DNA from 2 places in the Plantibacter sp. CFBP 13570 genome. Region 2 is predicted to be linked to the other one. Evidence: predicted binding sites of a transcription regulator. Region 2 holds the regulator's gene; the other holds the start of a gene.
The links. The regulator LexA, encoded in region 2, represses DNA repair genes until DNA is damaged. The targets are predictions, from matches to a motif close to TCGAACANNTGTTCGA.
Positions count from the first base shown of each region.

Region 1: the regulator LexA is predicted to act here: its motif matches at 11,281-11,296, upstream of IFT89_RS02615 (tyramine oxidase subunit B).

Region 1 is NZ_JACYTW010000004.1:64,945-77,151, reverse strand. Features, by position in the region: gene IFT89_RS02665 (cytochrome c oxidase assembly protein) at 1-1,050, opposite strand, end outside; gene IFT89_RS02660 (hypothetical protein) at 1,296-1,913, opposite strand; gene IFT89_RS02655 (WcbI family polysaccharide biosynthesis putative acetyltransferase) at 2,099-3,028, shown strand; gene IFT89_RS02650 (glycosyltransferase family 2 protein) at 3,025-4,335, shown strand; gene IFT89_RS02645 (SDR family oxidoreductase) at 4,471-5,370, shown strand; gene IFT89_RS02640 (alpha/beta fold hydrolase) at 5,367-6,767, shown strand; gene IFT89_RS02635 (GMC family oxidoreductase) at 6,764-8,311, shown strand; gene IFT89_RS02630 (hypothetical protein) at 8,487-9,185, shown strand; gene IFT89_RS02625 (GNAT family N-acetyltransferase) at 9,252-10,196, opposite strand; gene IFT89_RS02620 (LysR family transcriptional regulator) at 10,301-11,206, opposite strand; gene IFT89_RS02615 (tyramine oxidase subunit B) at 11,356-12,207, shown strand, end outside.
Region 2 is NZ_JACYTW010000025.1:28,498-40,704, reverse strand. Features, by position in the region: gene hflX (GTPase HflX) at 1-231, shown strand, start outside; gene IFT89_RS10390 (hypothetical protein) at 241-1,155, opposite strand; gene IFT89_RS10385 (methylenetetrahydrofolate reductase) at 1,392-2,390, shown strand; gene metE (5-methyltetrahydropteroyltriglutamate--homocysteine S-methyltransferase) at 2,387-4,714, shown strand; gene lexA (transcriptional repressor LexA) at 4,799-5,497, opposite strand; gene IFT89_RS10370 (LysM peptidoglycan-binding domain-containing protein) at 5,769-6,161, shown strand; gene IFT89_RS10365 (amino acid permease) at 6,251-7,711, shown strand; gene IFT89_RS10360 (histidinol-phosphate transaminase) at 7,743-8,822, shown strand; gene sufU (Fe-S cluster assembly sulfur transfer protein SufU) at 8,856-9,293, opposite strand; gene IFT89_RS10350 (SufS family cysteine desulfurase) at 9,290-10,597, opposite strand; gene hisB (imidazoleglycerol-phosphate dehydratase HisB) at 10,708-11,316, shown strand; gene hisH (imidazole glycerol phosphate synthase subunit HisH) at 11,313-11,948, shown strand; gene priA (bifunctional 1-(5-phosphoribosyl)-5-((5-phosphoribosylamino)methylideneamino)imidazole-4-carboxamide isomerase/phosphoribosylanthranilate isomerase PriA) at 12,034-12,207, shown strand, end outside.

The DNA.
Region 1 (12,207 bases), on a different contig from region 2:
GACCGAGACGCCCATCGTGACCGCCATGACGACGACCTCGACGACGGCGAGCCGGATGAACGTCGACCGCTTCCCGGGTTCGGCCTGCAGGCGGGGGATGAGCCGGAGCCGGTGCCACACGCCGGCGAGTCCGAGCAGCACGAGGGCGACGGTCTTCGCGACCAGGAGCAGCCCATACGGGGTGAGGAGGTCCATCGGGCCCGCGAGGCGCAGCGAGGCGTTCACGACGCCCGAAAAGGCCACCGCACCGAACGCCCAACCGGCGAGCACCGAGTAGCGTGCGACGACCGCGCCGATCTGATCGCCGACCTTCCGACGGAGCAGGATCACGGCCACGAGACCGCCGACCCAGGCGGTGACGCCGATGAGGTGGATCGCGAGCGAGTTGACCGCGTTGCCGTGCTCGTCGGAGCCTGCCGCGTGACCCGACAGGGACAGCGGAAGCAGTGCGAAGACGGCGATCGCGTTCGCGGCCGCGATCCACGCCAGACGTCGGGCGAGGAGCACGATGCAGAACACCACCAGCACGCACGCGAGCGAGAACACCAGGGTCTGCCCGAGCTCCAGCTCCATCGCGTAGAACAGGAAGGTCTTCGCGAACGTCGGTGAGGACACCGGCACGCCGATGGAGTTCGCCGCGGTGAACACCAGCACCGCGATCCCCGCCGCGAGCCAGACTGAGGCCGCCCAGGCCGCCCAGCGGATCGCCTTCGACTGCGAGAACGACACGACACCCGGGAGGATCCGCTGCCCTGGCAGCAGGAAGGTCGCCGCGATGAGCAGGCCGATCGTGACCGACGCGGCCGCATCGTGGACGACCCTCGCGACCGGCAGACCGCGAGTGACGATCACCCCCGGATCCGACAGCAGCGTGCCGGTCGTGAACGCACCCGTGAACTGCAGCGCGGAGAGCGCCACGACGACCGCCACCGGCAACGCAGCCAGCATGACGGCTTCAGGTGCACGGATCGGGACGAGGACGGGCGACTGGCCTCGCTGACCGCTCGGATCGGCTTCGGGCGCACTCGACGGAATGGTTGTTTCTGCCACAGGAGGTGGCTCCTTCCCCGCGGGCTCGAGTGGACGAACCCAGCGGCACAGCTCACCCGGTGAGCCCGCGACCGCACCCGAACGGGCGCCGGGGCAGGACCGAGCGGCGGAAATGGTGGCACTCCGCCGGTGCACGGCGCATCGAGACGACGCTGGTTCGAGCGTCGTCGTCGAGGAAGCGTCCTATGCGCACGCAGCGGTGACCGTCGACCGAGCGTGCAGCTCGGCGAGGTCGTGCCGTGATCTCAGAGGAAGGACAGCGCCGGAGGCCCGCGCAAGGCGGTCGTCTCCGGATACACGCCGAGTGGGCGCAGGATCGGCACGTCACGCTGCGGCAGCACCCGGGCGGGCAGCACCGGCGACGCCAGAGCCGCGAGGACCGCGGGCACCAGCCGTGCGAGGACGAACTCCGTGATGGCTCCGGCCGTCGACAGCAGCGTCTCGGCTCGGTGGAGCGCGGCGATGGTCACGAGGCCGGCGACGAGGTGGGCGAACCACATGGCGGCACCGGCGTGGCCGTCGTGCATCATCGGCATCGACGACGTCTCGAGGATCACCGGTGATCCGTGGGAGAGGTGGCCGCTCGGCGTCGTCGTCGAGGTGGTGCCCTGGGCGGTGCCGAGGACGAAGAGCGTGTGGAACAGGACCTGACTCACCGCGACGGAGACTGACAGACGGACGATCGAAAGCCGTCTGCCCGCGAGCAGGACGCAGACGACGGTCGAGAACACGAGCGGCACGACGAGGCCGAGTGCTCCGGGTATGGTGCCGCCGCCGGCGACGTGCGACAGGAGTGCGACGAAGGTCGAGAACGCCGCGGCGACCACACCACGAAGGGTGCGGGTCGAGCGGGCGGACGACATGTGCCCATTCTTGCAGACCGTCACCACCGTCATGAGGCCGCGCCGTGCCGCCAGGCGAGCAGCGCCACCCCGATCGAGCGCGGTGCTGACGCGCATGCCCGGCGCTGATGGCAGACCGCGGCTTCCCGGCGCAACCCCGATGCGGCAGGACCATGCCAGGTTCGGCGACGGTATACCGTCGAGGCATGAGCCACACCCTGGAACCGGGTACGACCGCTGCACCCGCCGGGTCGCCGATCGAGGCACGCCGCAGGCACTACGCGGAGTTCTACGGCCTCGCTCCGTTGCCGACGGACTTCGGGGTGGTGCTCGGCAACTGCCAGGCGGAATCCCTGCGCACCGTGATGGATGCGCCGGACCGCAGGTTCGTGCGCGTGCCTGCCGTGCATGAGATGACCCCCGAGGACGCGGAGCGGCTGCACGAAGTGGTGGGCGTCGCGCACACCGTGGTGTCGCAACCCGTTCGGGACGATTACCACGATCTGCCTCTCGGCACGCGTCAGGTGGCAGCCTCCACGAGCGGCCGCGTGCTCACGGTGACGCCGGTGCGCTTCGGGGGCTTGCATCCGTTCCAGGCCGCCGTCCGGGTCCCCGGCGTCGAGGAGAACCCGCCGATCGTGGCGTACCACGACGTCCGGACGCTCGCCGCCGCCGCAGGCCTCCCCGTCGCGTCTGCGCTCCAGCCGGACGCCGTGCGCGGGATCGGCCGCGCCTCCGTCGAGGAACTGCGGAGACGCGAGGCCGCGACCGACGTGCCGGTCTCCGACCTCTTCGACTCGGTCACCGCCGACCACGCGCGCACCGTCAACCACCCGGGGAATGCGATCTGGTTGCCGCTCGGCGCCCGCGTCCTCGAAACCCTGGGGGCCCCTGGCGGCGTCACCGACCCCGGGCGCCCTTTGCTCAACGCGGTGCGCGCGCCCATCGCACCCGAGGTCGTCGACGCCTGGTCCCTGACGGACGAGCCCCGCGACCACTGGATCATCGATGGCGTCGAGGTCGATGATGCCGAGGTGCGCGCCGCCCACATCGATTGGTATGCGTCCCACCCCGAGTTCGTCGTCGCTGCCGTCGACCGGCTCGCGGCCCTGCTTTCCGTGTGGCGCAACGCGTGACCGGGAGTGCGCAGCCGTGGGTCGTCGGCAACCGGTGGGACACGCTCGACGACGTCCATCCTGATCCGCTGCCACGCGTCTCGGTGATCGTCGCGCACTACGACCAGCCCGGTGAGCTGCTCCGGACCCTGCACGCCCTCGCCGCGCAGGACTACCCGCGTCACCTCCTGGAGGTGATCGTCGCCGACGACGGATCCCCGGGTGACGTGTCGGTTCCGGACGACGTGATCCTCGTCCGGCAGGAGGACCAGGGGTTCCGGCTTGCCGCCGTCCGCAACCTAGGCGTGGGGGCGAGCAGCGGCGAGGTGTTGTGCTTCCTCGATGCCGACACGGTCCCCGAGCCGGGGTACGTGCGCGCGCTCACGCGGCTGCCCGCCCTGCTGCCCGAGGCGGTCACGGTGGGGCGGCGTCGCCACGCCGATTTCGCCGGGGTCGCCCCGGAGACACCGGTCGTCGAGGCGGCCGCCGGCCGTGAGCTCGCCGAACCGGCGTGGCTCGCCGAGGAGTACGCGCGCAGTCGAGATCTGCGCGACGCGGACGACCGCTCCTATCGATTCATGATCGGCGCGGTCATCGCATGCTCGCGGAGCATGTTCGACGAGGTCGGCGGATTCGACGAGTCCTTCACCTCCTACGGCGGGGAGGACTGGGAGTGGGCGCACCGCATGTGGCAGGCGGGAGCGGTCTTCGCCCACGTCCCGGCCGCGGTGGCCTGGCACGACGGCCCCGAATGGGCTGAGCGCGACGGCTCAGGCGTGGACCGCGCGAACGCCCAGACCATGCGGCTCCTCACGTCGATCCCCGTGTCGGGGTCAGCGCCACGAGCGCTCTGGTCGGACACGGTGGATCTCGTCGTGCGGTTGCGGGGCGCCCACACGGCGGCCGCTCGGTTCGTCGCGGCGGACTCGCTGTTCACCGCCTTCCCGCAGGCTCGGTTCGTCCTCGAGGACGGCGGAGCTGAGGAGCTCAGGGCAGACCCGCGCGTCCTGGGTGAAGTAGCCGGAGTCGACGCCCGAGTGACGTGGGAGCTCGACCGTCCGGTCGTGATCCTCGACCCGACGTGGATCGTCGATCTCGTCGCGCGCCTCGGCACCGGAGACGTGGGCACCGTCGAGCTCGTCGACCCGGACGGCGCGTTGCTCGGCCGCGTGCGATCCCGGCGGGCCGCGCGGCGTGAGGAACGCTGGGGCAGTCCCGATGCCTTCGAGACGCAGCAGCTCGTCGCCGACGGCGTCCACCAGCTCCGGCCTGATCCCCGGGTGGCGGCCTGGGTCGGCGGCTGGGGCGGACCCTCATCGTTCTGTTGACCCGATCGGCGACGACGCGCTCCACGCATGGATCACGCGGCCCGAACGCCGGCCCTCCGTCGGACGTCTGCACCACCGGACGCGCTGAGTGCAACCCCACCGGTTCCGGCCTGCGTCTCGTTTAGCGTGGTCGTCATGTCTCCGCGTGACCAGTACGACCTGACCAACCCCGTGACCCAGTACGACCGGGTCGAGCCCCCGCTGCAGCACCAGCCGGAGCCCGGCGTGCAGGCCAGGATGACCCCCGTTCCCGACCTCGGCGAAGCGAGCTACCGGGGCAGCGGACGCCTGAACGGTCGGAAGGCGCTCATCACGGGTGGCGACTCCGGGATCGGTGCGGCAACAGCGATCGCGTTCGCCCGCGAAGGCGCGGACGTCGTCATCGCCCACCTGCCTGGTGAGGAGGAGGACGCCGAGCACGTGCTGTCGCTCATCGCCGAGGCAGGGCGCCGAGGCAAAGCGATCGTCGCCGACATCTCGCACGCCGACCAGTGCCGCCGGCTCGTCGCGGAGGCCGCGGACTTCCTCGGAGGCCTGGACGTCCTCGTCAACAACGCGGGCAAGCAGATCGCGGTCGACCGGGTGGAAGATCTCAGCGACGAGCAGTTCGAGGAGACCTTCCGGACGAACGTGTTCGCGAACTTCTGGATCACCAAGGCGGCGCTCGAGCACCTGGGCGAGGGCGCGAGCATCGTGAACACGGCGTCGCTCGAGGCGTACAAGCCGTCACCCGACCGGCTCGACTACGCGGCGACCAAGGCCGCGATCAACAACCTCTCGAAGGGGCTCGCACTGCAGCTCGCCTCGCGCGGTATCCGCGTGAACGTGGTCGCTCCCGGCCCCGTGTGGACCGCGTTGCAGGTCTCGGACGGCGTCTCCGACGAGCAGATGGAGCACTTCGACGATGAGAACACGTATCAGCGTGCCGGGCAGCCGGCCGAGCTCGCGCCGGCGTACGTCTACCTCGCCTCGGCGGAGTCCGGTTACGTCTCCGGGGCCACGTTGAACGTCAACGGCGGCATGGTCACCCCGTGACCGCGGCTGTGTGCACGGTCTTCTTCCTCCCCGGGCTGGGCCTCGACGCCGCCGCTGTCGCACCGATGGCCCGTGAACTCGACGCTCGGTTCCGGGTGATCGCCGTCGAGCTGCCCGGCCAGGGCGACACGGCCGACGCGCCGGACGGCTCGGTCGAGTCGCAGGTCGACGCTGCCCTCGCCGTGATCGCGGAGCAGGCCGACGGCGGACCCTGGATGCTGTGCGCCCACAGCATGGGCGGCAAGGTCGCCGCCGGGATCGCCGCCCGGGTCCGCGACGGTGACGTCCCCGTGTTCGGGCTCCTCGGCGTCGTGCTCCTGGCACCGTCACCGCCCACGCCCGAGCCGATGCCGGACGCCAAGCGCCACCAGATGCTCACCTGGATCGAGGACGGGCCCATCGTCGAGGCGGACGCACAGACCTTCGTGGACGACAATGTTGGTGCGCCCCTGCCGGCCGAGCTGCAATCAGCCGCCGTGGCGTCCGTCCAGGCCATGTCGCCCGTCGCGTGGCGCCGCTGGCTGGAGCAGGGCAGCCTGGAGGACATCGCGTCCTCCGTCGGCACCCTCGACCTCCCGTGCACCGTGCTCGCCGGAGATCAGGACGATGCACTCGGAGCCGCGGTGCAGCCCGAGCTGCTCTCGGACGTCTACCCCCGCGCACGATTCGTGCCGTTCGCCGGAGCCGGACATCTGCTCTCCTTCGAGCGTCCGGTCGAGGTGGCGCGCGCGATCACCGAGCTGTGGGACGAGATCGTCGCACACAGTGCGGTCGTCCCCGCGGAGTGGGGGCTCGTCATCGCGTCCCCGCGGACCACGCCGCGGGTGCGGCGTGCGCTGGCACGACGCGCCTTGCCGGACGACCCCCGGTATCGGTCCCGCACCCTGAGCAGGGAACAGCTGGACCTGCTCCGCGCCGTCGCCGATCGCCTGGTTCCGCAGCCGGCGGGTGGGCGGATCGACCTCGCCGCGCGGGTCGACGCCGACCTCGCAGCCGGTGGTGGCGACGGATGGCGGCCGGTCGGAGGACTCACGGACGACGAGGCCTACCGCGCCGGACTGGATGCCCTCCGAACCGCTTGGCCGGACTCGGCCGATGACCAGGATGCGTTGGTCGGCGCCGTGATCGACGGCCAGGGCGTTCCCGGGGGTGCCATCGATGCGGATGATCTGCGTCGCTGGTTCGAGGACCTGCGCGTGGACGTCACGCGGGAGTGGCTCATCCACCCAGCGTCGTTGGCCCGGGTCGGGTACGACGGGTTCGCGACCGGCGCTGAAGACGTCGACTTCGCCGGCTATCGCGAGCTCGGTGCCGACACCCGAGACGACTGGGAGCCCTCCGACCTCGGCGCCGCGCCCGCACCCACGCACGAACAGCAGCAGGAGGACGCAGCGTGAACCTGGACGCGATGAAGACCTACGACCTCGACGACAGCGTCGATGTCGTGGTGGTCGGTACCGGTGCAGGTGGTGCACCACTGCTCGCGCGACTCGCTGAGGCGGGGTTGCGCGTCGTCGCGCTCGAGGCCGGGCCGAATCACGACCCCGCGGAGTCAACGCCGGACGAGGTCGACGCGACGACGATCAACTGGATGTCCAGCCGGTTCAGCGGCGGGGACGCTCCGACGGCGTTCGGTCCGAACAACAGCGGGTTCGGCGTCGGCGGTGGCACCGTACACTGGGGCGCGTTCACGCCCCGTCCGGACGCACGCGACCTGCGTCTGCGCAGCGAGACCGGTCTCGGCCGCGACTGGCCCGTCGACCATGCGGAGTTCACCCGCTACGTCGAGGAGGTCGAGGCGACCATCGGTGTCTCCGGGCCGACGCCGTATCCGTGGGACCCGTCGCGCACCTACCTGTATGCGCCGCCGAAGCGCAACGCCCCGGCGGACCTCATGGCGAAGGGCGCCGAGTCGCTCGGTATCCGTGCGACCGACGCACCCGCCGCGATCATCACCCGCGACCGCGATCAGCCGCACCACGGCCTGCGACGCGCCACGACGAACGTCGGCTCGATCCACCAGGGCGAGCGCCACGGTGCGAAGGCGACGACCGCCATCACGTACCTGCCTGCTGCGGTCGCGGCGGGGGCGGAGATCAGGCCGGACGCCGTCGTGCACACCATCGAGCGTGATGCGCGCGGTCGGGTGACGGGCGTCGTCTATCGCCAGGACGGCGTCGACAAGCGGCAGCGCTGCGAGGTGCTCGTGTTGGCCGGCGGAGGGGTGGAGACTCCTCGGCTCCTGCTGCACAACGACCTCGCGAACGCGAGCGGGCAGGTCGGACGCAACTTCCTGGCCCATGGCGCGGTGCAGGTGTGGGGACGGTTCGACGGGCAGATCCGCGGCTACCGCGGCTACCCGTCGGCGCTCATCACCGAAGACTTCGTCCGCCCTGAGGGCGCGGACTTCGCCGGAGGCTACCTGCTGCAGAGCCTCGGCGTCATGCCCTTCAACTATGCGACGACCCTCGTCCGCGGCGGCGGCCTCTGGGGCTCCGAGCTGGTCGACGAACTCGACGCGTCTCGGTACAACGCCGGCATCGGGATGAACGCCGAATGTCTGCCCGCCGACGGCAACCGGCTCGAGCTGTCCTCGGAGGAGGACGAGTGGGGTCTGCCGCGTGCGACCATTTCCTTCTCGCCCGGCGACAACGAGCAGGCCATCGACCGCCACGCCATCCGCACGATGACGGACATCCTCACGGCGGCCGGTGCGCGGAGCACCAGGGTCCTCGCGCGCACGGCGCACACGCTCGGCACGTGCCGGATGAGCGACGATCCGGGTGACGGCGTGGTCGACGGGGATGGTCGATCGCATGACATCGACAACCTGTGGATCTGCGACAACTCCACCTTCCCGAGCGCGCTCTCCGCGAACCCGGGCCTGGCGCAGATGGCGCTGTCGCTGCGCACGGCCGATCGGATGCTCGCGGCGCGGTAGCCGCCACAGCACGGCTCGGCGAGGAGTCGGACCGTGCTGTGGCGCCGTGACGCACAGCAGCAGTGGGCCGAGGCGCTTCGCACCTTCATCGATGCGCAGTGAGATGAGGCCGTGCGGACGGTTCTGGGCGGCCGTGTCGCCTTCCCCTGGCCCGCGGTCGGCGTAAGGTCGGCTTATGCACCCCGAGCGAACCCGCCAGCCGGCCGGGCGGCGAGCACCATCGAGGCCGCCGGCCGCGTCATCCACGGCGGCAGCCTGGAACGCCTTCCTGCTTCGAGCCGAGGCGAGGGCGTGGATCAGTGCCTCGGAACAAGGACGACGACAGCCCGAAGTCTCCGACGTCGCACTGGAGGTCCTGCTCCGGGAGTACGAGCGACCTGCGCGCTTGCTCCTCGGCCTCGCCGCCGCCGTGACGTTCGTCGTTTCCGCCACCCTGTCCGTGGCGACCGTGACGGTCTTGAATTCGTACTCGGCGGAGGCAGGGGCTGGCAGCCTGGGCATCGTGCTTTTCATCGGACTGGTCTTCGTGTTGCCGAGCGCCATCGTTTTGCTCCTGCTGCAGGTCTCCGGGTACCGAATGACCCGTTCCATCGCGGCGTGGTCCGGTGCGACACCGCAGACCGCCGGCAAGCCGGAGGCCCCCACCAAAGTGGCGGACGCCGTCGATCGTCGGGAGTCGGTGGCGTTGCGCGCCCTCTTCCTGACGGTCTCGGGGGTCGGGATCGCCTGCACGGTCGGTGAAGCCTTCTGGCTGTCCTCCGCCGAAGGCGGGTCGTTCGTGCTGCCACTCGTCGTCGCTGCGGTCCTGCAAGCGATCATCTGGCTCGCGGTCTGCGCCGGGGTCGTCCGCGTACTGCGGTCGTCGCGGGTCTGACGAGCGCGACGGTCGACCGTGTCGCGGTGCTCAGCTGACTCGGTCGGAACCGAGCCCGGGGCGAACCTACTGCTCGTGAACGATCCGAACGCGCGTGACCGAGAAACCGGCTCGATCGAAGGCGCCGCGCATCGGGGTGTTCGCGGCGTCCGTGGTGCCGACGATCCGGTCCTGCCCCGACCCGTGGTGCATGTGGACCATCTCCGCCAGGAGGTCGTGCACGTACCCGTGTCCGCGATGCTCGGGGAGCACACCCAGGTAGCTGATACTCGCGTCGTACGCCGTCCTCGTCGGGATGATGTACCCGACCATCGTCCCGTCGAGCAGCTCTGCGACCCGCCATGCGTCCCGTTCGCCGGGGAGCGAACGGTAGAACGCCAGGTCGTCGTCCGCGAGCGCCTCGAGTCCTTCGCGCGCGACCATGTCCTGCGTGTGCGCATCGAGGGTGCCGGTCGCGACCAGGGCGAACAGCTCGTGGAACGCGTCGTCCGGGGCGGCGACGAAACGAAGGCGCTGCGATCGTGCCGGCACCGGATCGGAGCTGGACCTCGCGAAGCTGACCCGCTCGGTCGTGCGCGAGAACCCACCCGCGCGAGCAGCCTCGTGGCGCCAGCGCACCGCCTCCACACTCGCAGCGTCATCCGCCCACGCAGGGGAGACGTCGACGTTGAACTCCAGTGCGGGACCCGCGCCGAAGGCGTCCAGTCCGGCACGGATGAGTGCGGCGCCGACACGTTCGGGCTCCGCGACCTCGACCGTGCTGGTGAGGCAGTCGAGCGTGGCGGGCCGGTTCGCGTCCGCCTGGCCCCACCAGAGTGCTCGTGCCATCGGGCGACCGTCCTGCTCGGCGATCCACGACCACTCCGGTCGATAGTTCCGACTCGCGAGTTCGGCGGTCAGCCGTTCCGGGTCGATCCAGGCGACGGGTTCGTCGCAGCTCCACGCTTGCAGGAGGGGGACGTCGTCCGGAGTGGCTCGTCGGATGGTGAAGTCGTCGCGGGTGTCGGTCATCGGTTCTAGCTTGGACAGGGTCGACTCGTTTGTCCAGGTCGGGCAGGAACACTGGGGCTACGCCGCCCAGACGGGAAGCGGACGCGCGGTGTTCGAGTGGGCCTTCACCCGATTTGTGCGGCCGCGTCACGGAGACACGCGATGAACGCGTCGTGGACCGGGCTCTCGTCCGTCCGTTCCTGACGAGCGGCCAGCAGGCGTGTCGTCGGCGAGCCGGCGAGCGGCACGACGACGATCGACGGCGGCACCAGCTGCCGCACCGACTCGGGCAGGATCGTCGTACCCACGCCGGCCGCGACGAACCCGAGGGCGGTCTCCTGATGGACGACCTCCTCGACCACCTGCGTCCGACTCGACGTGCCGAGCACCTCCGCGACGCGGTCCACGAATCCCGGCATGAGCGCCCGCGGGTAGGAGATCATCGGGACCTCCATGAGCTCCTCCGCGGTGACCTCGGGTCGCCCTGCCAACGGGTGACCGACCGGGAGGCACGCCACGAGACGCTCCTCGAAGACGACCTCGGTCGTGAGCGCGGGGGAAGTGTCGGACGGCGTCTGCGGGACCTCGTCACGGACGATCCCGACGTCGAGCGTGCCGTCGCGGAGCCGGTCGAACTGCTCGCCCGAGGTCAACGGCACCAGGCGTAGCGTCACCCCGGGGCGGCTCGCCCGGAACAGCTGCACGACACCGGGGAGGACCGTGTAGTTGGCCGAACTCACGAACCCCGCGGTGAGCTCCCCGGCGAGACCGTCGACGAAGTCGCGCATCTCACCCCGGACCGTGTCGAGCTCCTCGACGATGTGTCTCGCCCGCGCCTGGAGATGTCGTCCAGCGGGGGTCAGCGCCACCCGCCTCGTCGAACGGTCGAACAGTGCGGTGCCGACCTCCTGCTCGAGCCGTGCGACCTGGACGCTCAGCGGTGGCTGCGACATGTGCAGCCGTCGAGCGGCGCGCCCGAAGTGGAGCTCCTCGGCGACGGCGAGGAAGTAGCGCAGCTGGCGGAGCTCCATCCCATCGACGATACGACCGTCGTATTACCACGCTGTTTCGTCCAGATTGCGAGCGAAACGCTCTCAATCGAGGTTCGAATCGGTATTTGACCAGGACGATCGCGACCGTGTTCGCTGAGGACCACACACCCCGACCTGGAGGACCACCCGTGACCGCAGACGCTTCCCCGAACACCCGGATCGACATGCTCTACCTGAGCGAACCGGAGGTCATCGCCGCCGGCATGAAGGACATGGCCCACTGCATGGAGGTCATGGAGGAGGTGTTGGTGCTCGTCGCGAAGGGTGACTACCGGATGGCCGGCCCGACCGCCAACTCGCACGGAGCACCGATCGGGTTCCCCGCCACTTCACCGTTCCCCGGCATGCCGCTGGACGCCGCCGACCGTCGGTTCATGGCGATGCCCGCCTACCTCGGCGGACGCTTCGACACCGCCGGCGTCAAGTGGTACGGCTCGAACGTCGACAACCGCGAGCGAGGCCTCCCGCGCTCCATCCACCTCATCGTGCTCAACGACAAGGACACCGGTGCGCCCTACGCGATCATGTCCGGCAACCTCGAGAGCGCCTACCGCACCGCTGCCGTGCCGGGAGCCGCCGCGAAGCTCCTGGCGCCGGTGGACGCCAAGTCGCTCGGCATCATCGGGCCCGGCGCCATGAACAAGAGCGCCCTGCACGCCATGACCACCGCCCGTCCCTCGCTCGACACCATCCGCATCCACGGGCGCCGACGGTCGACGTCCGAGGCGTTCGCCGACTACGTCCGCGAGCACTACCCGCAGTTCACGACGATCGAGATCGCCGAGACGGTCGAGGCCGCCGTGCGTGACTCGGACATCGTCTCCGAAGCCGTCACCGGCCTGGTCGGCTCGGAGAATTACCCGTTCATCGACGGCGACTGGATCAAGCCGGGCGCCTTCCTGAGCCTGCCCGCGAACCTGCGCATGGACAAGGAGTACACCCTCTCCGGCAAGGCCCGCCTCATCGCCGACGCGAAGAAG
Region 2 (12,207 bases):
GAGCTCATGGAGCGCATCGAGACGCTGATCCCGTCGCCGAGCAACGAGGTCCACGTCATCGTGCCCTTCGACCGCGGAGACCTGGTCACGCTGCTGCACGAACGCGGCAAGGTGCTGTCGACGGACTACGACGAGCGTGGCACGATCGTGCACGCCCTGGTCGGTGCGGAACTCGCCGCCGCCCTCGCGCCGTTCGCCGAGGTCGTCCCGGCACCCGCCGTGGCCGGCTGACCCGACCCCTCACGCGCAGCGCGCGCGGACGGCGTCCTTGAGCGCCTCCGCCGTGTCGGCGTCGAGCGGCAGGGTCATGACGGCCTCCGGGCCGTCGTCGATCCGCACGACGAGTGGGAAGAGCGTTCCCACCTTGTCCTCGGCCAGGGCGTGCGGGTCGCACCGGGTCGGTACGATCCGCAGTTCGATGGACTGCGGACCGCTTGCGGCGTCGACGGTCAAGCTGAGCGGCCAGTCCTGGGGTGGGTCACCGCCGCCGTCCGTCGGCGCCGGTCGCAACAGGACCGTCGACCGCAGCGCGACGAGCTCCAGCCGACCCGGAGCGCCGGTCGGCACGGCCGTGATCGTCAGGACGGCGACCGTCGTGGCTCCGGCACCCTCGAGGCGGATCCCGGGAGCGGCGGCCACCTCGGCGATGCGCTGCACCGCCACCACCGTGCACGTCGAGGCACGGATCCGCTGCAGCGCGTCCGTCGGATCGGACAGGTCGGATGCGGTGAGGACGGCGCCGTCGTCGAGTTGGAGCTGGAGATCGACCTGCACGTCCCCGTCGCGTGCGTCGCAGTCGATCGGTGGCAGCTCGACGGCGAGATCCGTGGTCTGTCCAGCGCGGATCGTCGAGGATCGGTCCCGGACGGTCGGCGCGGTGAACGCCGACCCCGCCAGCTCGAGTCCGACGATCGTGATGTCGTGGTCGCCGCCGTTGCCGACCCGGACGATCGCGGCGTCGCTCGCGTACTGGTCCCGGTTCTGACGGAACTCGACGACGAGGTCCTCCGCTGAGGCTGCACGTGTCGCCGTCGGCGCGGACGAACCGGCGGCCGTGCACCCGGACAGGGCGATCACCACCGCCACGCAGGACGCGATGACGCGCGAACCGAGTACTCGGCGCTCGGCGCCCCGGTGCCTGGTGCCCTCGGTCATGGCATCAGCGTAGGACCGGAGCGCCGCCGGGGGAATGTGTCGCAGGATGACGCTGTCGGACAGATGTCCGTCGCGCGGATCGTCGGGCGTTGCTATCGTCGTGCGCATCGTAACCGCCCTCACCGGCGGAATCGGAGCGACAGCCGAGCCCGGCACCCGCCCACGACACACCAGCGGAACCGCTGCGTGCTGCGTGGTCGCCGGCTCTCGATCCGCTGCCACCGAGACGAGACCCCATGACCATGACGGAGCCCGCCTGTCCCGGGCGTACCCCCTTCTCCTTCGAGCTGTACCCGCCCAAGACGCTCGACGGCGGCGTCGCGCTCGCACGGACGGTCGAGCACCTGGCCGCCGCCGGCCCGGAGTTCATCTCGGTCACCTTCGGCGCCGGCGGTTCCTCGCGAACGGCGAGCCTGGACGTGCTGCGGAGCATCCGGACGTCGACCTCGGTGGACCCGATGGCCCATCTCACCTGCGTCGGTTCGACGCACGCGCAGGCCAGCCGACTCATCAAGGACTTCCTCGATGCCGGGGTGCACAGTTTCCTCGCGCTCCGCGGCGACCCGCCTGCCGGAGCCGTCGAGGGGGACGCCTTCCTCGGTGATCTGGGGAGTGCCGCGGAACTCGTGCAGCTCATCGGCCGGGTCTGTGCCGAGCACGAGCCCTACGCCGAGGGGTCGCTGGTCGGCCTCCCGGGCGCGGTGCAGCTCGGGCGACGCCATCGGCCGCGGATCGCGGTCGCCGCGTTCCCCAACGGACACCCGCGCTCGCGGTCGACGACGCAGGACCTCGACACCCTGTTGGCCAAGCAGGCGGCTGGGGCGACGCTCGCCATCACCCAGCTCTTCTTCCACGCCGACGACTACCTCGCCTTCGCCGAACGCGCGAGACGTCACGGCGTCACCATGCCCATCCTGCCGGGCGTGATGCCCATCACGAGTCCGGCGCGGTTGCGTCGAGTGCTCGAGCTCAGCGGCGAGGCGCTCCCGAGCGACCTGGCCATCGCGCTCGAAGTCGAGCCGGACGAAGCGGGACGGATCGACATCGGCACCGACTACTCCGCGAGGCTCATCCGCGACGTCGTCGCGGGCGGCGCGCCGGGCGTCCACCTCTACGCCTTCAACCAGCATCGGACGGTGCTCGACGTGTTGCACCGTGCCGGCATCCCCGTGCAAGGCGGCCGACCGGTCCGTCATCCCATCCCCGATCCACTCACCAGCAAGGACGCACGATGAACCCCACTTCCGCATTCCCCGTCGGCACCATCCTCGGCTACCCGCGCATCGGGCCGAACCGGGAGTTGAAGCGCGCCGTCGAGTCCTTCTGGGCCGGCCGGATCGACGCCGAGGCGCTCGAGCGGACGGCCTCCGAGCTGCGCGCCGCCACGCGTGCCCGCCTCGCGGGGCTCGGCCTCGACCCGACGAACGCCGCGATCCCCGAGAGCTTCTCGTTCTACGACCAGGTCCTGGACGCAGCGCTCACCGTCGGCGCCGTCCCGGAGCGCTTCTCGTCGCTCGTCGGGGCCGACGGTCGGGTCGACCTCGTCGGGGCGTTCACGATCGCTCGTGGCGCCGGCGACCTCGCCCCGCTCGAGATGACGAAGTGGTTCGACTCGAACTACCACTACCTCGTCCCGGAGATCGGCGAGTCGACGCCGTTCGCGCTCTCCGACGACCGAGTGGTCGAGCAGTTCCGCGAGGGCCTCGCCGAGGGGTACGTGACGCGGCCGGTCATCGTGGGCCCCGTGACGTTCCTGCTGCTGTCCAAGGCGGCCGAGGGGGCCTCAGCGGGATTCGCCCCGATCGACCGACTGGAGGCGTTGCTGCCCGTCTACGCGGAACTCCTCCAGCGCCTCGCCGCTGCCGGCGCGCCCTGGGTGCAGCTCGACGAACCCGCACTGGTGTCGGAGACGTTCGACGTGCCGAGGTCGACGGTCCTCGCGGCGCTCGAACGATCGACGGCCGTCCTGTCCGCCGTGTCGGACCGCCCGGCGATCTTCGTCGCGGCTCCGTACGGCGCCTTGGGCGACGCCCTCCCGGTGCTCGCCGAGTCGGGGGTCGAGGCGGTCGGTGTCGACCTCGTCCGAGGAGGCCTGCCGGACTCGTCTCCCGGACTCGACACGAAGACCGTCGTCGCGGGAGTGATCGACGGCCACAACGTGTGGCGCGGCGACCTCGTGGCCGCGGCCGACCTGCTCGCGAGCGCGGCGGAGCGCTTCCCACAGCTCGCGGTGTCCACCTCGACGTCCCTCCTGCACGTCCCGCACGACGTGTCGGTGGAGACGAAGCTCGACCCCCGTCTCCGGAGCTGGCTCGCCTTCGCCGACCAGAAGGTGGATCAGATCGCGGTCCTCGCACGCGGTCTCACCCAAGGGCGCGCGGCCATCGCGGCCGAGCTCACCGCAGCGTCGGCCGCGCTCGACGATCGGCTCGCCGCGCCCGGGGTCGTCGATGCCGCCATCCGCGCACGGACGGCAGCGCTCGCACCAGCGGACTTCACCCGAGACGACTACCAGGAGCGCGCCACGGCGCAGGAGCAGGCGCTCGGCCTGCCGTTCCTCCCGACGACGACGATCGGTTCCTTCCCGCAGACCGGCGACATCCGTCGCGCCCGCGCGCAGCGGGTCGCCGGGACGCTCGACGAGGAGGCCTACGTCGAGACGATGCGCGCGGAGATCGGGCGCGTCGTGGCGCTGCAGGAGGACCTCGGCATCGACGTCGTCGTCCACGGTGAGCCCGAGCGCAACGACATGGTCCAGTACTTCGCCGAGCACCTCGACGGGTTCGCCGTGACGGAGCACGGGTGGGTGCAGTCCTACGGTTCGCGATGCACCCGTCCGTCGATCCTGTGGGGTGACGTCTCGCGGCCGGCGCCGATCACGGTCGAGTGGTCGGCCTACACGCAGTCGTTGACCACCAAGCCGGTGAAGGGCATGCTCACGGGCCCGGTGACGATCCTCGCCTGGTCGTTCGTGCGCGACGACCAACCGCTCGCCGAGACGGCGAACCAGGTCGCCCTCGCCCTGCGTGACGAGATCGCCGACCTGGAGCGGGCCGGCATCCGCATCATCCAGGTCGACGAACCCGCACTCCGCGAACTACTCCCGCTCCGGCGGGCCGACCAGGGGCGGTACCTCGACTGGTCGGTGGGCTCCTTCCGGCTGGCGACCGCGGGCGTGCGCGCCGAGACGCAGATCCACACCCACCTCTGCTACTCCGAGTTCGGTGTGGTGATCGACGCGATCCGGCGCCTGGACGCCGACGTGACGAGCATCGAGGCGGCCCGGTCTCGGATGGAGGTCGTGTCCGACATCCGGGCGAGTGGTTTCGACCACGGCATCGGCCCGGGCGTCTACGACATCCACTCGCCTCGGGTGCCGAGCGTCGCGGAGGTGACCGCGTTGCTCGAGATCGCGCTGGAGGGGATCCCGCAGCGCCAGGTCTGGGTGAACCCGGACTGCGGACTCAAGACGCGAGGGTACGAGGAGACGGTCGCCTCCCTCGCCAACATCGTCGAGGCCACGCGTGTGGTCCGCGCACGGGTCGGTGCGACCGGCTGACGTCGTCGGTCCGGCACGGACGAGGGCCGGGACGATCCACGGATCGTCCCGGCCCTCGTCCGTGCCGCGGAGTGGTCCGGTCGGTCAGACCGTCCGGAGCACGGCGACGACCTTGCCGAGGACCTCGGCGTGGTCGCCGAGGATCGGTTCGAAGGCCGAGTTCCGGGGGAGCAGCCAGGTGTGGCCGTCGCGCTGGCGGAACACCTTCACGGTCGCCTCCTCGTCGAGCATGGCCGCGACGATCTCGCCGTTCTCGGCGGTCTTCTGCTCGCGGATGACGACCCAGTCGCCATCGCAGATCGCGGCGTCGACCATCGAGTCGCCGACGACCTTCAGCATGAACAGACTGCCCTTGCCGACCAGCTGACGCGGCAGGGGGAAGATCTCCTCGACCTGCTGCTCGGCCGTGATCGGGATGCCGGCGGCGATGCGACCGACGAGCGGGACCATGGCTGCGTCGCCGACCGGGGGAGCGGAGTCGGGATCGCTCCCCTCGACGGCGCTCGGCAGGTCGATGAGCACCTCGATGGCGCGGGGACGGTTGGGATCGCGTCGGAGGTATCCGCTGAGTTCGAGCTGTCCGAGTTGGTGCGTGACACTCGACAGGGAGGCGAGCCCGACGGCGTCGCCGATCTCGCGCATGCTCGGCGGATATCCGCGCTGTGAGACCGAACGCTGGATGACGTCGAGGATCGCCAGCTGCTTGTCGCTCAGGCTCTTCCGTCGCCGGGTGCCGCCGATCTGGCGCTCCCGGGCTCCGTCGCCCGCCGTGTTCGCTGCCATCTTCGCTCCTGCCCTGATCGGCTGTCGGTGACCGATGTCGGTGGGTGGTGGTGTACTGCTTCCAACACTCGAAACTGTATCCGCACCAGCTCGTCCAGACAAACATCTGTTCGAGCGTGTCGCCGATCCCGCGCGTCTCAGGTACGAAGACAGGGTTGAGTATTCGAACAATCGAAGATATATTCGGAACACAGGTTCGTATCCGGCACTCCTGGTCGAGTGTCGGGTACGAGTCCTCATCACATGATGAGCACACTCTTGGAGGGTTGACATGAGCGCAGCACTGATCGGGTCCCACCGGGCGCTTCCCGCACGGACGGCGCAGGCACCGGCGTCAGACGCACCGTCCACACGCCGACTCCGCCTGACGAAGCGCGGCCGCGTCGTCTTCACCACGCTCGCCGCCATCCCGCTGGTCATCGGCGTCGCGGTCGTCGGACTCTCCGCAGGCGGTGCCGCGGCCAACACAGCGGCGGCGGGAGCCACGTTCACGTACATCACGGTCGACCCGGGCGAGTCGCTCTGGCAGCTGGCCGAGTCCATCGCGCCCGACGCCGACCCGCGCGACGTCATCGCCGAGATCATGAACCTCAACCAGCTCAGCACCGCCGGTGTAGAGCCCGGGCAGCGCCTGGCGATCCCGCAGCGGTACGCGGCCGAGTAGGCCGACAATCGGCGGGTCACTCCGCGCTGGTTCTCAGCTATCGTCGATGGCGCGGTGCAACGACGCCCGCAGCATCGTCGGAGGCAAGCATGAGTACAGACGATCGGAGCCGCTCGCTGCTCCGGAAGAAGCCGATCGCGGAGATCGAGGATGAGACCTCCGGTTCGAAGCTGTTCAAGAGCCTCGGGCTCTGGCAACTCACGGCCATCGGGGTCGGTGGCATCATCGGGGTGGGGATCTTCTCCCTCGCCGGACTCGTCGCTCATGGGAGCGAGGCCTCGCCCGCTGTCGGGCCGGCCGTCCTCTTCTCGTTCCTGATCGCGGGTCTCGCCTCCGCGGCCGCGGCGTTGTCGTACGCGGAGTTCGCCGGCATGATCCCGAGAGCCGGGTCCGCCTACACCTACGGGTATGTGGCGCTCGGCGAGATCATCGGCTGGTTCATCGGCTGGGACCTGTTGCTCGAGTACATCGCGATCGTCGCGGTGGTCGCGATCGGGATCTCCGGCTACTTCGACGCCTTCCTGTCCGGCATCGGGATCCACATGCCGGCCTGGATGACCTCGACCGCCGACGAGGGGAAGGGCGGCCTCGTCAATCTCCCCGCCATCTTCGTCTGTCTCCTCGTGACCTTCATCTTGAGTCGCGGGACGAAGGCCTTCGGTCGATTCGAGCTCATCGCGGTCGGCATCAAGGTCCTGCTCATCCTGTTCATCATCGGCCTCGGGGTCTTCTACATCAACGGGGAGAACTACGATCCGTTCCTCCCCAGCGGTTTCGGGCCGGTGTTCGCCGGTGCCGCGACGGTCTTCTTCGCGGTCTTCGGATACGACGCGATGAGCACGGCGGCCGAGGAGGCGAAGGACGGCAAGAAGCACATGCCGAAGGCGATCATCCTCTCCCTCATCGTCGCCATGCTCCTGTACGTCGCGGCCACCCTCGTCCTGACCGGTATGCAGAACTACACCGACATCGACCCCACCGCCGGGTTCGCATCGGCGTTCCAGAGTGTCGGCCTGCCCGTGGTGGCGACGATCATCTCCGTGTTCGCCGTCCTGTCGATCCTCACCGTGATGCTGACGTTCCTGTTGGGCGTCACCCGTGTCTGGTTCTCGATGAGTCGTGACGGTCTCCTTCCGCGGTGGTTCTCGCGCACGGACCGGCGAGGCGTGCCGCAGCGGGTGACCTGGATCGCCGGCGGCGCGGCAGCCGTCTTCGCCGGGGTGTTCCCGATCAAGCAGGTCGCCGACCTCACGAACATCGGCATCCTGGCCGCCTTCATCGTGGTCTGCGTGTCGGTGATCGTGTTCCGGTACACGAAGCCGGACGAGCCCCGCTCCTTCCGGTTGCCGTTGATGCCGTTCGTCCCGGCGTTCGGCGTCCTGGCGTCCGGCTTCCTGATCCTGCAGTTGCACTGGGAGACCTGGCTGCGGTTCGGGGTCTGGCTCGTGATCGGTCTCATCGTGTACTTCGCCTACGGGCGACGCCACTCGCTGTTGAACCCGGCGAGCCCCCGGCACGAGGTCCTTCGTCGGGAGCGTCAGGCGGAGTGAGCGCGCCGGTCGGAGTGGCTAGCATTGTGGAGTGACCGCTCTCGACGACCTCCCCATCCGCGACGACCTCCGAGGACAGCGCCCGTACGGCGCTCCCCAGGCCCTGGTGCCGGTGGCGCTCAACGTCAACGAGAACACGCACCCGATCCCTGAAGCGGTCGCGCACGACATCGTCGCCTCGCTCGCGTCGGCGGTCCTCACGGTGAACCGATACCCCGATCGCGAGTTCACGGAACTCCGCGAGGCCCTGGCGGGATACTTGGGTCACGGGGTGTCCCCGGAGCAGATCTGGGCGGGGAACGGGTCGAACGAGGTGCTGCAGCACATCCTGCAGGCCTTCGGTGGTCCCGGGCGATCGCTCCTCGGGTTCACGCCGACGTACTCGATGTATCCGCTCCTGGCCGCCGGCGTCGGCACCAGGTGGATCCCCGCGACGCGCGACGCCGAGTTCGAGCTCTCGCCCGAGACCGCCGCGCGTCAGGTGGCCGAGGCGGATCCCGACCTCGTGTTCCTCTGCTCGCCCAACAACCCCACCGGAACACCGTTGTCGCTCGAGACCGTCACCGCGGTCTACGAGGCCTCGCGGGGCATGGTGATCGTCGACGAAGCGTATGCGGAGTTCGCTCCTGACGACGAGGCGAGCGCGCTCACGCTGTTGGAGGGGCGTCCGCGCCTGATCGTCTCCAGGACGATGAGCAAGGCATTCGCCTTCGCCGGGGTCCGTCTCGGGTACCTCGCCGCCGACCCCGCGGTCGTCGACGCGCTGAGACTCGTCCGGCTCCCGTACCACCTGAGCGCCCTGACGCAGGCGGCCGCGACCGCCGCACTCCGACACGCCGACGAGATGCTGGCGATGGTCGACGACATCCGGACCCAGCGCGATCGCCTCGTCGTCGAGCTCGGGCGTCTCGGCTACGACCCGAAGCGGAGCGGATCCAACTTCGTCCTGTTCGGCGGCGTCGCCGATCCGCACGCGGCGTTCGAGGCGCTCTTGGCGCGGGGGATCCTCATCCGTGACGTGGGTATCCCAAACCACCTGCGGGTGACCGCAGGCACCGAAGCGGAGACGACCGCGTTCCTCGAGGCCTTGGCGGCGATCAGCCCCGCCTGACCAGCCCTCGGCCGGGCGGAGGTGGGCGCCTGCTCACGGCAGGCGGGTCAGGGCCGCCTCGGCGGCGACCCAGGGGAGCATGGCGCACTTCACGCGGGCGATGTAGCGCGAGACGCCGCTGAACGCCGCGGCGTCTCCGAACCGTTCCTCGTCGAACTCGAGCGTGCCCCGCGAGCGGATGACCGTCCGGAACTCGTCGACCAGGGCCTGGAGCTCGGCCGGTGTGAGGCCTGCCGCGAGGTCGCTCAAGCAGGAGCTCGACGCCTGCGAGATCGAGCAGCCGTGCCCCTCCCAGGCGATCGGTGCGAGACGACCGTCGGGCCCGGGGTGGAGCTGCAGGGTGACCTCGTCGCCGCAGGTGGGGTTGAGCTGGTGCGACTCGGCGGCGGGCGCGTCCCGCAACCCGAAGCCGTGGCGCTGGCGGGCGTGGTCGAGGATGAGCTCCTGGTAGAGGCTCTCCAGGCCGCTCATCGGGACACCCCGAAGAACGGACCGACGAGGGTGGCGGCCTCGAGGAAGGCGTCGATCTCGGCCTCCGTCGTGTAGAGGTAGCTGCTCGCGCGGGTGGACGCGGTGAGGCCCAACCGGCGGTGGAGTGGTTGCGCGCAGTGGTGACCGACGCGCACCGCGATGCCGCGATCGTCGAAGAACTGACCGACGTCGTGGGCGTGCACGCCGGCGAGGTCGAAGCTCGCCAGCCCGGCGCGAGGAGTTCCGGGCGGCGGGCCGATGAGCGTGACGCCGGGGATGGCGGCGAGTCCGGCCGCGAGTCGCTGTCCGTAGGCCGCCTCGGTGGCGTGGACACGGTCCATGCCGACCGCTTGCAGGAACCGGACGGCGCTCGCGAGGGCGATCGCCTGCGACACCGGCTGGGTCCCGGCCTCGAACCGTTGCGGGGCGGGCAGGAACTCCGCGCCGTCGAGTGTGACGGTCGTGATCATCGACCCGCCGGTGAGGAAGGGGGGAAGGGCATCGAGCAGCCGGCGGCGACCCCACAGGGCCCCGATGCCGTTCGGACCGAGCATCTTGTGGCCGGAGAACACGAGGAAGTCGACCCCGAGGGACGGGACGTCGACGGGCAGGTGCGGGACGGACTGGCAGGCGTCGAGCACGGTCAGCGCGCCGACGCGTTCGGCGAGGGCGACGAGCTCAGAGACCGGCGCGATCGCCCCGGTGACGTTGGACACGTGTGCGAACGCGATGATGCGCGTGCGTTCGCCGATGACGTCGCCTGCGGCGTCGAGACGCAGCACGCCGTGGTCGTCGACCGGCAGGTGACGGAGGGTCGCACCGGTGCGTGCGGCGAGTTGCTGCCAGGGGATGAGGTTCGCGTGGTGTTCGAGTTCCGTGACGACGATCTCGTCGCCTGGGCCGAGGCGGAATTGCTCGGCGGCGGCACCACCGAGGCCGGCGCTCGCATTCCCGATGGCCCCGGCGATGAGGTTGAGGGCTGCGGTCGCGCCGGAGGTCCAGACGAGTTCCCGCTCGTCGGCACCGATGAACGCGGCGACGGTCGCGCGCGCGTCCTCGAAGAGCTCCGTCGCTTCGGCGGCCAGGAGGTGGGCGCCACGGTGGACGGCGGCGTTCTGGTGCGTCGCGTAGTCACGCTCCGCGTCGATGACCTCGATCGGGCGTTGCGAGGTGGCTCCGGAGTCCAGATAGACGAGCGGGTGTCCGTTCATCTCCCGGGCGAGGATCGGGAACCGTTCACGGAGAGCGGCGATCTCCGTCGCGTCGAGTGGGACGGCCGGGGCGATGCTGGGTGTGGAAGTCATGACCTCTCAACGATAGGCGTCGCCACGCCCTGGTGCAGCCGCATGACGCGACGATGCCCACCCGTCGACACACGGCGTGCAGCGCCGGTGCGCTCGATACACTGGATCCCATGACCACCCAGCAGCGCACGGCCCGGATCCAGCGCGCGACGAGCGAGTCCAGCATCGAGCTGGAATTGAACCTCGACGGCACCGGCACGAGCAGCATCGAGACCTCCGTCCCGTTCTACAACCACCTGCTCACGGCCTTCGCGAAGCACTCGCTGACCGACCTGACCGTCCGTGCGACGGGCGATGTCGACATCGACGTCCACCACACGGTCGAGGACGTCGGTATCGTCCTGGGCCAGGCGATCCGTCAGGCGCTCGGCGACAAAGCAGGCATCTCTCGGTACGGCGACGCGCTGGTCCCGCTCGACGAGGCGCTCGTGCAGGCCGTGGTCGACATCTCCGGTCGTCCGTACCTCGTGCACGGCGGGGAACCGGCCGGATTCGAGTTCCACCTCATCGGCGGGCACTTCACGGGTTCGATGGTGCGTCACGTCTTCGAGGCGATCACCTTCAACGCGGGCCTCACCGTGCACGTGAACGTCCTCGGCGGTCGCGATCCGCACCACATCGCCGAAGCGGAGTTCAAGGCGTTCGCGCGGGCCTTCCGGCAGGCGAAGGCGTTCGACCCGCTGGTCCAGGGCATCCCGTCGACGAAGGGCGCGCTGTGAGTGCACGCCCGTCGGTGGTCGTCCTCGACTACGGCTCCGGCAACGTGCACTCCGCCGTCAAGGCCCTCGAGCTCGCCGGCGCCGACGTCGTGCTGACGGGCGACCGCCAGGCCGCCCAGGCCGCCGACGGTCTCGTCGTGCCAGGGGTCGGTGCCTTCGATGCGGTGATCGGCGCCCTCCGTTCTTCCCACGGCGACGAGGTCATCGACCGTCGTCTCGCGGGAGGCCGTCCCGTCCTCGGCATCTGCGTGGGGATGCAGGTCATGTTCGAGCGTGGTTTGGAGCGCGGTTCCGAGGCCGAGGGCCTGGGGGAGTGGCCCGGCGCGGTCACAGAACTCGAGGCGCCCGTCCTGCCGCACATGGGCTGGAACACGGTGTCGCCGGACGCGGGGTCCGTGCTCTTCGACGGCCTCGCCGACGAGCGCTTCTACTTCGTCCACTCCTATGCCGCACAGCAGTGGACCCTCGAGGTCATGCCGCCGTTCCCCGAGCCGCGCCTCACCTGGGCGACCCACGGCGTGCCGTTCCTCGCGGCCGTCGAGAACGGTCCGCTGTCGGCGACGCAGTTCCACCCGGAGAAGTCGGGCGACGCCGGTATCCGTCTGCTGTCCAACTGGCTCGGCACCCTGTAGCCGACTAGGATCAGGTGCTTGTGCCACGAGGCATGCTGTGCGCCGGGAACCGAGGGGCTCGCAGCTCCCGAAGAGACGGTGGATCATGAACGAGTTCAACACGACGGCCGGACTGACGCTGCTCCCCGCGATCGACATCGTGGACGGCAAGGCCGTCCGGTTGACGCGCGGCGAGGCCGGTTCGGAGACGAACTACGGCGAGCCCGTCGACGCGGCCCTGGACTGGGCTCGTCAGGGGGCGGAGTGGATCCACCTCGTC